Regions from separate parts of the Allobosea sp. 10N428 genome, predicted to be linked through region 3. Evidence: predicted binding sites of a transcription regulator. Region 3 holds the regulator's gene; each other region holds the start of a gene.
What was found. Region 3 encodes LexA, which represses DNA repair genes until DNA is damaged. Its sites were predicted from a motif close to TGTTCNNNNTGTGTTCNG; they were not measured.
Positions count from the first base shown of each region.

Region 1: ssb (single-stranded DNA-binding protein) is a predicted target of LexA. The motif match lies at 2,206-2,223, and genes of this name have one in related genera.
Region 2: AC1DDA_RS25775 (ATP-dependent helicase) is a predicted target of LexA. The motif match lies at 2,121-2,138, and genes of this name have one in related genera.
Region 4: AC1DDA_RS24465 (LexA family protein) is a predicted target of LexA. The motif match lies at 1,126-1,143, and genes of this name have one in related genera.

Region 1 covers NZ_JBFTIC010000001.1:163,691-166,897, forward strand. Annotated here, with positions in the region: partial or broken gene AC1DDA_RS00785 (metal-dependent hydrolase family protein) at 1-1,094, shown strand, start outside; gene AC1DDA_RS00790 (hypothetical protein) at 1,223-1,432, opposite strand; gene ssb (single-stranded DNA-binding protein) at 1,570-2,118, opposite strand; gene AC1DDA_RS00800 (3-phosphoshikimate 1-carboxyvinyltransferase) at 2,284-3,207, opposite strand, start outside.
Region 2 covers NZ_JBFTIC010000015.1:28,310-31,516, reverse strand. Annotated here, with positions in the region: gene AC1DDA_RS25775 (ATP-dependent helicase) at 1-1,884, opposite strand, end outside; partial or broken gene AC1DDA_RS25770 (3'-5' exonuclease) at 2,204-3,195, opposite strand.
Region 3 covers NZ_JBFTIC010000002.1:515,462-518,668, forward strand. Annotated here, with positions in the region: gene moaC (cyclic pyranopterin monophosphate synthase MoaC) at 1-299, shown strand, start outside; gene AC1DDA_RS08860 (molybdopterin molybdotransferase MoeA) at 299-1,510, shown strand; gene lexA (transcriptional repressor LexA) at 1,610-2,320, shown strand; gene AC1DDA_RS08870 (ComEC/Rec2 family competence protein) at 2,314-3,207, opposite strand, start outside.
Region 4 covers NZ_JBFTIC010000011.1:73,171-76,377, reverse strand. Annotated here, with positions in the region: gene AC1DDA_RS24470 (SDR family oxidoreductase) at 1-266, opposite strand, end outside; gene AC1DDA_RS24465 (LexA family protein) at 1,162-1,584, shown strand; gene AC1DDA_RS24460 (Y-family DNA polymerase) at 1,581-2,867, shown strand.

The DNA.
Region 1 (3,207 bases), on a different contig from region 3:
TGATGCCGGGCCTGATCGATGCCCATTGGCATACGCTGTTCGCGGCGGTTCCCGCGCCGACCCTGATGACGGGCGAGCCCGGCTCGATCTTCACGGCCTCGACGGCAGAAGCCAATCGCACCCTGCTGCGCGGCTTTACCACGGTCCGTGACGTCGGCGGACCGGTCTTCGCCTTCAAGCAGGCTATCGACGCGGGCATCATCCCTGGGCCGCGCATCTTTCCTTCGGGCGCGATGATCACGACGACCGGCGGGCATGGCGACCTGCGCATGCTGAGCGACATCCCGCGCGATCCGGCGCGCCTCAGCCTGATCGAAAGCATGGGGGCTGCCGCGATCGCGGACGATGTCGGCGACCTCAGAATGAAAATCCGCGAGCAGCTGATGCAGGGCGCCTCGCAGATCAAGCTCGTGGGCGGCGGCGGCGTCTCCTCGCCGCGCAGTCCGCTCGACATGACGACATTCAGCGAGAGCGATCTCCGCGCGGCGGTCGCCATCGCCAGCGACTGGAACACCTATGTCACCGTCCATGCCTACGCGCCGCGCACGGTCCAGCGCGCGGTGGCGGCGGGCGCCGCCTGCATCGAGCACGCCCATCTGATGGACGAGGAAACCGCTGGCCTGCTCGCTCAGAAGGGCATCTGGCTCAGCATCCAGCCCTTCCTGACCGAGGCGGATTCCGTGCCGCTGACGGGGCCGAGCCGCGAGCGGATGCTGCAGGTCTTCGCCAGCACGCCGCGGGCCTACGAACTCGTCCGGAAGCACGGCATCAAGACGGCCTGGGGATCCGACCTGCTGTTCTCGCCCGAGATGACGCCCCGCCAGGGCGTGATGCTCACTCATCTCGGCCAATGGTACAGCAACGCCGAAGCGCTGCGCATGGCGACGGCAGGCAACGCCGAGCTCCTGGCATTGTCCGGCCCGCGCAACCCCTACCCCGGTAAGCTCGGTGTCATCGAACCGGGAGCGCTGGCGGATCTTCTTGTCGTCAACGGAAACCTGCTCGACGATCTCAAGCTCATCGAACAGCCTGATCGGAGCCTCGCCGTCATCATGAAGGACGGGACGCTCTACAGGAATTCGCTGGCCTCGTAGCGGGCTATGCGGATGTCTCAAACGCAACACAGGCCGGTACGCGCGCCCGGGCTGCAAGGCCGGCGAATCCGTGCCGGAAAAGGGAGCACAACGATATGATGGACAGGCGCCTGTTCCTGTTGGGCCTTCTAGGCGGCGTCGGCCTGGCGCCGAAAAGTGCCGCTGCCGAAACCGGATTTCTCCCCGGCGGCGATCGGCCGGTCACGGTAGAGATCGCTCGCGCGCTGGACGAGGCCGACGCCGCCTTCAGCCAGCAGCGGCCGCAATTGCACTACAACCGCCAGCGCCAGCACGGGCAGCCGCCGCGCCATCGTCGTCAGCGCCGGCGTCCGCCGCATTGGCGCCATCGCTGATCGCAAGCAAGCCCGCTCCGCGCCACCCAGCGCCTGAACTGCTCGCCCGTTTGTCAATGAAAAAGGCGCTGCAAAACAGCGCCTTAGTGCCAGTAGCTTTACAAGACTACCGGAGGTGTTAGCTAGAACGGAATATCGTCGTCGAGATGGGTCGATGAGGAACGGCCACCGCCGCCGCCGCCGCCGGACATGGCCGGCTGGCGCGAAGCTCCGCCACCGCCCATCGCGCCGGAGCGGCCGAAGGAGCCACCGCCGCCCGAACGATCGTCGACGTAGCCGCCGCCACCGCCGCCCTCGCTGTACTCATCCGAGCCGCCCTGGCGGCTGTCGAGGATGGTGAGTTCGCCGCGGAAGCGCTGCAGCACGATCTCGGTGGTGTATTTCTCCACGCCGGACTGGTCCTGCCATTTCCGGGTCTGGAGCTGACCCTCGATGTAAATCTTCGAGCCCTTCTTGAGGTACTGCTCGGCCACCTTCGCCAGGTTCTCGTTGAAGATCACGACCGAGTGCCACTCGGTGCGCTCCTTGCGCTCGCCGCTCTGCTTGTCGCGCCAGGTCTCGGAGGTGGCGATGCGCAGATTGACGACAGGCTCGCCGCTGCCGAGGCGGCGCACTTCGGGGTCGCGCCCGAGATTGCCGACCAGAATGACCTTGTTGACGCTACCAGCCATGACAGGCTCCACTTCCTGCGCACTTCACACAAACCGGCCGCTTGACCGGAGCCGAACCCTATCGGCCAATTAAGGCATTATCAATGATGTTCTCGTTTTGTTCAAGCGGTTTTCCCCTATCGAATCGCAGCGCCGGGCGGTCGCCGCAGACGAACCGTCGGAGGGCTATGGCAGGTCGCCCTCCAGCCTGACGCCGAGCGAAGCCAGCGCCCGCCAATAGCCGGGATAGGTCTTGCCGACGCAGGCGGGGTCCAGGATAGTGATGCCGTTGAGCTTGAGCCCCGCCAGCGCGAAGCTCATCGCGATGCGGTGATCGGCATGGCTGTCGATCCGCGCTGGAAGGGTCTGTCCGGCGAGGGCCGGATCGGACGCGATCAGAAGATCGTCGCCCTCCTCCACGCCGAGGCCCGGCCGGATGCGCGACAACCCCTGCGCCAAGGCCGACACCCGGTCGCATTCCTTGACACGCAGATTGGCGATCCCGACGAAGCGAACCGGCCGCCGGTTGAAGGCCGCGAGCACGGCGAGCGTGGGAACCGCATCCTGCATCTGCGAGCCGTCGATGACGTCCGGAAGGTTCGGAAAGCTGGCGATGACCTTGTGCGCGGCGGCATCGGGCTGGGTGAAGGCCGAGGGGGCGACGCCGAGATCGATAGCGCCGCCGGTCAGCACCTCGGCCGCCCAGAGATAGGTGGCGGCGGAGGCATCGGGTTCGACCAGGAAGTCGGCCGCCCTGTAGCCGGTGGGCTCCACCCGCCATGTCGCCGGATCCGGCTGTGAAACCTTCGCTCCGAAGGCCTTCATCACCGCCAGCGTCAGATCGATATAGCCGCGGGCGCCGATTTCCTTGCCGGTCAAGGCGATCTCGACCGGCCCACGCCCGCAGGCCGCCGCCATCAGCAGGGCGGATACGTACTGGCTGGACAAGCCGCCATCGATCTCCACGCGTCCGGCGGGGAAGCTCCCCTGCCCCTGGACCTTGACCGGGGGGCAACCGCTCGGAGCCGTCACCGCGACATCCAATGTCCGCAGCGCCTCGACCAGCGGCGCGATCGGGCGTTTGCGCATGTGCTCGTCGCCGTCGACGAT
Region 2 (3,207 bases), on a different contig from region 3:
GAAGAAGCGCTGTGGCACGACAAGGTGCAGGTCGTCCTTGGCACGCGTCATCGCGACATAGAGTAGCCGCCGTTCCTCCTCGATCTCGTCCCGTGCGCCGGCACCTAGATCGATCGGGATGCAGCCGTCCACCGTGTTCATGACGAAGACCGACTTCCATTCCTGGCCCTTGGCCGAATGGATCGTCGACAGGATCAGGTAGTCCTCGTCGAGATGCGGCACGCCCGCCTGATCGCTGGTCGCGTCCGGCGGATCGAGCGTCAATTCGGTCAGGAAGCGCTCGCGTGAGGGATAGCCCCCGGCGATCTGTTCGAGCTGAACGAGATCGGCTTGCCGCGTGCCGGCATCCTCGTGGATGCGCTCCAGGTGAGGCTCATACCAGCGACGGGCGCATTCAATCTCGGCCGGCCAGCCGGCCTTACCGGAGCGCAGCTCGCTGATCGCGGAGACGAAAGAAGCCCAATCGTCGCCTGCCCGCGGAGGAGCCGGAGCGTTCTCAAGTGCCTCGAGAGGCGCTGAAGCCTGTGCCACATGGTCAAGGACACGCTGGGCTGACGTCGGCCCCACACCCGGCAGAAGCTGCAGGACGCGAAAGCCGGAGACTTTGTCGCGCGGGTTCTCGACGAAGCGCAGCAGCGCCAGCAGATCCTTGATGTGTGCGCTGTCGAGGAACTTCAGCCCGCCGAATTTGACGAACGGGATATTCCGACGCGTGAGCTCGATTTCGAGCGGCCCGCTGTGGTGGGAGGCGCGAAACAGCACCGCTTGCTGCTTCAGCGTCGAGCCACCTTCGCGGTTCTCCAGCACCTTCTCCGCGATGAAGCGAGCTTGATCCGCTTCATCCCGAACATGAACGAGCTGTGGCGGCGATCCGGTTGCGCGATCAGTCCAGAGGTTCTTGGTGAAGCGCTCGGCTGCAAGGTCGATGACGGCATTTGCCGCGGAGAGGATGGCGCTGGTCGAGCGATAGTTCTGATCGAGTGTGATGATTTCGGCCGGCGGCACGAAGGCGGCCGGGAAGTCGAGGATGTTGCGGACCGTGGCTGCCCGGAACGAATAGATCGACTGGGCATCGTCGCCGACGACCGTCAGGCCGCGGCCGTCCGGCTTGAGCGCGAGCAGGATCGAAGACTGCAGGCGGTTCGTGTCCTGGTACTCGTCGACCATGACGTGGTCGAAGCGGTCGCCTATGTCGGCTGCGATATCGGGATCGGTCACCGCCTGCGCCCAGTAGAGCAGCAGGTCGTCGTAATCGAGGACGTTCTGGCTCTGCTTGGCTTCGACATAGGCAGCGAAGAGCTCCTTCAACTCGGCTGCCCAGGTGGCGCACCATGGATAGGACAGGCGCAGGACCTGCTCGATCGGCAGCTCGGTGTTCACGCAGCGCGAATAGATCGCCAGACAGGTGCCTTTCGTCGGAAACCGCGACTGCGTCTTGGAGAAGCCGAGCTCGTGCCGGACCAGGTTCATCTGGTCGGCCGAGTCTTCCCGATCATGGATCGTGAAAGCCGGATTGAGACCAAGCTGCTCGGCGTATTCGCGCAGCAGCCGCGCTCCGATACCGTGGAAGGTGCCGGCCCAAGTCAGGGCGTCGGCGAGGACGCCTGCTCCCTCACCCAGCACCTTGCGCGCGATCCGCTCAACGCGCTTCGCCATCTCGGAAGCCGCGCGGCGCGAAAACGTCATCAGCAGGATCCGTCGGGGATCGGCGCCGCTGACCATAAGATGGGCGACCCGGTGCGCGAGCGTGTTAGTCTTGCCCGATCCTGCGCCTGCGATGACAAGCAAGGGCGCTGCGGCCAATGTGCCAACGCCATGGATCACAGCGCGGCGCTGAGCCGGATTGAGCGCATCAAGATAGCTGATCGGGGCGATGGCGTTCATGCCTTCGGCTCCGACACCGGCCGTGTCCCTTCCGAAAACCGGCCGCGTAGGAAGCCAAGCGAAGCCGCCCGATCCGCGTCCCTCAGGAGCTCATCGCGGTTATGAAGCAAGGCCCCGATTGCCGCCGGAGCGTCACCGTGAAACTCCGCCAAAACGGTATCGATCTGAAGCTCCATAGGAATTGGAGCAGGCGCCTGTTTTGGCACGACTGGCGGCATGGATGCGTCCTCGAGAATGAGAACATTATGAGAACGATCGCAGCCGGGGAGTCAAGCTCCCGAGGGAGATTCTCCCCCGCACCGCCAACCACGAGCGCTGGCTACGCGCGATAACGATCAAAGGCAGTAAGCCGGATCGTCAGTGGCTCCGCATCCTCCCAGCAATAGATTTCGGTACGGAGATAGCGAAACTCCCCCCCTGGAGCTCGTCATCGATCTCGATCCACCAGGCTCGCGGCTTGCCGTCGCTGCCGTCGGACCAGCGATATCCCCTGCCCTTCAGATGATCCTTCATGTCGAAAGGTGCGTTCTCAGCGTAAATGCACACGCGGCTGCGCTCGCTCGATCGCAAGAGCTCGAGAAAGGGTCGGGACCCACCCTCTCCCACCGGCCTCGCCAGGACTTCCAACAATGCGTTGCAGTCATCCGTCGCGCGGTGGCCCTCATGGAACAAGCCGGACTGGCCGACGAGATATCCAAGCTTGTTTCCCTCGAAGCCAAGATCCGCCCAAGGGATCTCTCTGACCGAACAGGCCCAGGCTTTCGACGCGAAGGTCGGAGAGAGCTTTTCGCAGAACGGGCGATCGAATGCGGCGTTATGGGCGATGACGAGATCCGCGGGCTCGATCAGCGCGTCTAGCGCTGCAACATCGATCTCGCGACCCGCGACCATATCGTCCGTGATGCCGGTCAGCCGTGTGATTTCTGCCGGGATCGGGCCCGATGGCTGACGCAGCCCACTGTAGATGCCGACGACATCGCCGATCGCTCCCTCGTCGTCATAGGTGAAAGCGACGGCACCAATTTCGATGATCTCGTCCTTGGCGTGATTGAGCCCGGTCGTCTCTGTATCCACCAGAACCGCAAGGTTCGGAAATGCGCTCTCCGCTCGAGGGATGATCGGAGGCGGCACGAGCTTGCGCAGGATTCTATAGCGCCCGCCCTGCTCCAGCCGTTGCGCGGCCTCCTCATCCTTCCAGTCGGGCGGGGCTGGTGGAGCTTCCGACTTTCGCTTGCGCGGTGCGGATCTAGGCGTCTGCCGGTAACCCGGCGCATCATCGAACAGGTCAAACTGGGTAGAGGCAATCTTCATTTGGCGGCCTTC
Region 3 (3,207 bases):
GCATCATGGCCGCCAAGCGCACGCATGAGCTGATCCCGCTCTGCCACCCGCTGCTGCTCAGCAAGATCGGGGTCGATCTGGAGATCGACGAGGCCTTGCCGGGTGTGCGCGTGCGCGCCGAGGTGAAGATGAAGGGCCAGACCGGCGTCGAGATGGAGGCGCTCACCGCCGTGTCCGTCGCCTGTCTCACTGTCTACGACATGGTCAAGGCCGTCGATCGGGCGATGCGGATCGAAAATATCCGGCTGCTGCACAAATCCGGCGGCCAGTCCGGCGACTACGAGGCGAAAGCCCGCTGATGGCGCTCACCCCGGTCCCCGTCGCGCGCAAGGCGCTGCTCGATAGCATTCCGGGGCCGACCGGGGCGGAAACCCTGCCGCTCGCGCAATGCGCCTGGCGGGTGCTCGCAGCCGATCTGAAGGCGCTCAGAACTCAGCCGCCCTTCGCCAACTCCGCCATGGACGGGTACGCCGTGCGCGGCGACGACATGGCTGAAGGCGCCGCCCTCTCTGTGACCGGCGAATCGGCCGCCGGGCGGGCCTTTGACGGTACGGTCGGGCCGGGCGAAGCCGTACGGATCTTCACGGGTGCGCCGATGCCTGATGGTGCCGACACCATCCTGATCCAGGAGGACGCCGACGGCGTCGGCAGCCCCACCATCCGCGTGCGGGTGCCCCCGGCCAAAGGCAAGTTCCTGCGCCGGGCGGGGCTCGATTTCCGCGAAGGCGACGCCCTGCTGTCGGCCGGACGCGTGCTCGACAGCGCCGCACTCGGGCTCGCCGCCGCGATGGGCCATCCCTCGCTGCCGGTCCGGCGCAAGCCGCGCGTCGCGATCCTGGCGACCGGCGACGAGCTGGTGGCGCCGGGCGAGCCTGTCGGGCGCGACCAGATCGTCGCCTCCAACTCCTTCGCGCTCGCCGCGCTGGTCGAAAAGGCCGGTGGCACCGTGCTCGATCTCGGTATCGCGCGCGACGACCATGCCGATCTCGCCAACAAGATCGGCATGGCGCGGGCTGCCGATGCCAACGTGCTGATCACGCTCGGCGGCGCCTCGGTGGGTGCCCACGATCTCGTACAGGAGGCGCTGACGCGGGCCGGGATGTCGCTTGGCTTCTGGAAGATCGCGATGCGACCGGGCAAGCCGATGATGACCGGCCGGCTCGGCCGGATGGTCGTGGTCGGGCTTCCCGGAAACCCGGTCTCCTCGATCGTCTGCGGCCACCTCTTCGTGCTGCCGCTGATCGAAGCCCTGCTCGGCCTGGCCGATGCGGATCGCGATCGCAGCATCCCCGCCCGCCTCGGCCGCGACCTGCCGGGCAATGACGAGCGTGAGGATTATCTGCGCTCGGAGCTGGCGCTGACGCCCGATGGTTGGGTTGCAACGCCTTTCGACCGGCAGGATTCCTCCATGCTCGGCACATTGGCGCGGGCGCAGGCGCTGACGATCCGCCCGGCCCATGCTGCGCCGGCCAGGATAGGCGACCTCTGCCGTATCCTGCCGCTGCTGTAGACAGGCGCCCTCGCGCGAACGGGTTGCGGAACACAAGGCGAACAGTTATGGTGTTCGTGATTTGTTTCGAATCTACGCTTTTCCGGGGCCGGCGGGATCATGCTGACACGCAAGCAACACGAACTCCTGCGCTTCATCCAGGAACGCTTGCGTGAGAGCGGGGTGCCGCCCTCCTTCGACGAGATGAAGGACGCGCTCGATCTGCGCTCGAAATCCGGCATCCACCGGCTGATCATGGCGCTGGAGGAGCGCGGCTTCATCCGCCGCCTGCCCAACCGGGCGCGTGCGCTCGAAGTCATCAAGATGCCCGATGGACTCGGTACGCCGCAGCAGCGGCCGCGTTTCAGCCCTGCGGTCGTCCAGGGCGGGCTCGGCACGCAGCCCAATCTCGGCAAACCCCGCCCCACCGCTGATGAGGACAGCCGTTCCTCCATCGCGATCCCGGTCATGGGCCGCATCGCCGCCGGCACACCGATTTCGGCCATTCAGAACCGCAGCCACACCGTCTCGTTGCCGCCCGACATGCTCGGCTCCGGCGAGCATTACGCGCTCGAAGTGCGCGGTGACTCGATGGTCGAAGCCGGAATCCTCGACGGCGACACCGTCATCATCCGCAAGCAGGACTCGGCCAATACCGGCGATATCGTCGTGGCACTGATCGACGACGAGGAGGCCACACTCAAGCGGCTGCGCAAACGCGGCTCCTCGATCGCGCTCGAAGCCGCCAATCCCGCCTATGAGACGCGTGTGCTTGGGCCGGACCGGGTCAAGATTCAGGGCCGCCTCGTCAATCTGATGCGGCGTTACTGAAGCCGCTCGACCTCGGCTTCGCCATCGGCGGATGCTGGCGGAATGCTGATGCTCGTTGCAGCGGGCGCCGCCAGACGCGGTTCGCGTCGGCGGCTCCACGGCCGATCGGCTGCGCTGGGCTCTGAGATGCGGCTGCTCCATCCCGACGCCGTGCGGTAGAGCGAGCTCGCGCCGTCGCGCGACAGTCCCATTCGCTCGATCAGCCGGGCCTTGCAGGCGCCGCTCCAGGGAATGGCGGTGACGACGAGGTCGGCCCGCAGGCAATCTTCGATGATCGCCAGCCGGTCGCGCGTGTAGGAAATCATGCGCTTGTCGGCCGTTTGCGCAACACAACCCAGTTGATCGCAAGCGATGCCGGCGCGCAGCGTCGGATCGTCCGGCGAGCGGCTGTCGCCGTCGGCACTCAGCCATTGCTGCAGCACGAAGCGGCTCGGCTTGCCGGCGACCGCAAGGCGTCCATCGAGGCCCCGCACCGCCAGCCCCGAACCGTCGCGTTCGATCAGGATTTCCGGCCGCTCCGGCTTTCCGGCGATGGCGACGCCGAGCACGATGGGGACCGCCGCCAGCCAGCGCCATGCCGTGGTCCAGAGCGTCAGCCAGAGCAAGGCCAGCACAAAGCAGGTCAGCACGGCCGGGCTGAAGGCGGCGATCATCACGGTGGAATGGTCGATGCTTGCGACCCAGTGCGCCACCTTGAGCACGACATCGGACGCCAGCCCCATCAGCGCCCAGGCGGGCCAGTCCAGCCCGAAGGGATAGGCCAGCACGCCGAAGACGGCGGCCGGCATGACGAAGAGCGAGACGAAGGGCAGCGCCATCGCGTTGCCGAGCAGGCCGAAGGGGTTGAAGGTCTGGAAGTGATAGGCCCCGAAGGGCGCTGTCGCCGC
Region 4 (3,207 bases), on a different contig from region 3:
CGACGCCCTTCCCGCTCGACGATGCTCACCGTCTCTTTGGCATCGTCGTGCTCGCTTAGGTAAACAATGGCGACGTCCGCGCCTTCGCGCGCGTAAAGCGCGGCAACAGCGCGACCGATGCCACTATCTGCCCCGGTGATAAGCGCGACTTTCCCGCCCAGGCGGCCGCTCCCGGGATAACGGGGCTCCCATTCCGGCTTCGGCGTCAGCGCAGACTCGTGGCCTGGTAGACCGTCTTCATGGATCATGGGCTCTTTGGAGGACATCGAACAATCCCTGGAAATAGACCGTGGCGCGTCGCGCCTTCGGCCAATCTGCCCCCAGGCCTTAGTCATCGAACAGTCTGGTCAATGACAGGTTCCCGAAATCGGACAGGTTTCAATGGCGGTTTCGTCGCGACAGGCGGTGGCCTGAGAACCGATCCCGCGGAAGTTCGTTTGAGACACAACGACGACGCCCGATGCTCCAATCGAAGGACAAGACGATGATCAGGTTGACACTGGCAGGCGCGGCTGGATGGATGCTCGCAACGCGCCCTGAGTTGCGGGAGCGCGTGGTTGGCGTTGCCCGAGATATCTTCCAGCGTCTCTCAGCGCGCTAGGACAGCTGGCGTCGGACCCATGCCTCTCAACCCATCATCCTCTCTCGCGCAGCTGTTGAACGCCCCTCTCAATGCCGGACGTGTAATCTGGCTCGGCATCAGGCCGGGCCTAGCCGCCTGCAGCTCAAATCCAACGACCGAGAGTCCTCGCAGGAGACGGCCTTAGATTTCCTGCCGCCTTGCAGGAACCAAAGCCGTCACTATCTCGTTGTCCGCGCGGTGTCATATGGCACCTGCCTGCTCTCCGGTTGGATGCGTTGCCGCGGATGTACCGGTCGCAACCGACAGGAGGGCATTGTCAGTTTCCCGGCGATGGCCGGATCCGCCTAGTCCTGACAGATGTCAGAGGCCCGCCGTTCCTCGAACGGCGGGCTTTTTACCCTCTCAAAATGCAAAATGGTAACAAGCTTCGGTACCCGCTACCTGCTACCGACACAGGTATGAATCCCACCTCGAATGCCGTCCTCCGGTCGGATTTCGTGGCCGCTGTGGAGATTCCACGTTGACAGGAATCGGGTGGCTAGTGTTCTTCTTATGTTCTCTTTTTCGAGAACGCCATCATGCTCGCTCATCCGGCCGTCGTCGGCCCTCCTGCTTTTCTCCCTGTCTTTCGGAAGCCCGTTCGCGCCGGCTTCCCCTCCCCGGCCGACGACTATCTGGACGCCCCTATCGATCTGTCGCGCGCCCTGATCAAGAACGCGCCGGCGACCTTCATCATGACAGTCGCCGGCGACAGCGCGATCGACGCTGGTATCTTTGACGGCAGTCTGATCACGGTCGATCGCAGCCTGCGACCTCGCGACGGCGACCCGGTCGTGGTCGACGTGAACGGCGAGCGCTCGGTCAAGATTTTTCGCCTCGTCGGGGGCCGATCATGGCTCGCGTTCGGCAACTGTCGCTATCCCGAATATGATCCTGGACCGGACGCCGACATCGAGATCTTCGGCGTCATAACCAACAGCGTGCGGCGCTTCCGGCGATGACCGCGAGCTTCGCCCTTATCGACGGAAACAGCTTCTATTGCTCCTGCGAGCGCGTGTTCGATCCCAAGCTCAAGGGCCGGCCGGTCATCGTGCTGTCTTACAACGATGGCTGCGCGGTCGCACGCACCAGCGAGGCCAAGGCGCTCGGCATCCGAATAGGCGCGCCGATGTTCATGATCCGCGACTTGGTGAAGCGCGAGGGCGTTGTCGTCTTCTCCTCGAACTACACCCTCTACGGCGATATGAGCCGCCGGATGAACACGGTCTACCAGCGGTTCGCTTCGGACATCGAGATCTACTCGATCGACGAGAGCTTCCTGGATACCGGGCTTGTCGAACCCGAACGCCGCGCCGATTGGGGCAAGGATCTCCGCTCAACCGTTTCGACCTGGACCGGCGTCCCGACCTGCGTCGGCATCGGTCCGACAAAGACGCTGGCCAAGCTTGCAAACAAGATCGCCAAAGGTACGCCTCAGCTCGGCGGGGTCTGCGACCTGACCAGCGCGGAGGCTCGCCGGGAGTGGCTTCGGCTCATGTCGCTCGACGATGTTTGGGGAATTGGTGCCGCCAGCCAAGCCAAGCTCAAGGCTTTCGGTTGCAAGACCGCGGCTGACGTCGCCGCCCTCGATCCGAAGCTCGCCCGCCAGACACTGACCGTCGCCGGCGAGAGGATCATCCAGGAGTTGCGCGGTCACCCGTGCATTGACCTGGAGGCGGTCGCGCCAACCCGCAAAGGCTGCGCCGTGACACGCTCTTTCGCTGGCCGCGTCGATAACCTGGAGATGATGCAGGAGGCAATCGCCTCACATGCAACCCGTCTCGGCGAAAAGCTGCGTCATCACGGCCTTGCCACCGATCATGTCACGGTTTTCTACCACACGTCTCCTTTCGACGGCGGCTCGGCGCGATCGGTATCGACAACCGTGGATTTCCCCGAAGCCAGCAACGACACGCTGGTCCTGGTCCGCGCAGCTAAATGGGGAGCGCGACGGATCTGGAAGCCCGGATATCGCTACGCTAAGGCCGGTCTCATGACCACGGACCTGGTTTCGCTGGAGATGTCGCAGCGCGCGCTGATAGGCTCGCTCGATCGCGATAAGTCTGGACGCCTCATGGCCGCGCTGGACGCCTGCAATGCGAGGCACGGCAGAGGCGCTGTATTCCCCGCGGCTGCAGGCATTGCCCGTCAGCGCAAGGCGTGGGTCACCAAATTCGACAAGCGCTCGCCGCGTTACACAACGCGATTGGATGAGGTACCTGTTGTCGGCTCACGCGCGCACTGACGATGCTAACTTTGAGGCCTGAGCTCCAGACCATCCCGTAATCGCAATCGTTGGAAATGCCGGTTGTCGACAACCTGCGTTGAATGGGACATGCAAGAGGGACTGGGCCGCCCTTTCGGCAGAGGGTGCCAGCATCCTTGACTGAGCTTGTTGCTGCATTGGCGCCGGATAATCGCTTGTGCCAGGGTGATACCGCAGGCGTTCGGGTATGGTGGGCGTTTAGCGGCAGGATGCTATCGCGGCGTTCCGGACGATAGCCGACAGGCCGGAAGTTAAGGCTGGCGCGCTCATCTGTTGGAGCGCTGCCAGCTCACTTTGTTCGTTCCCCTGTTGCCGCAAA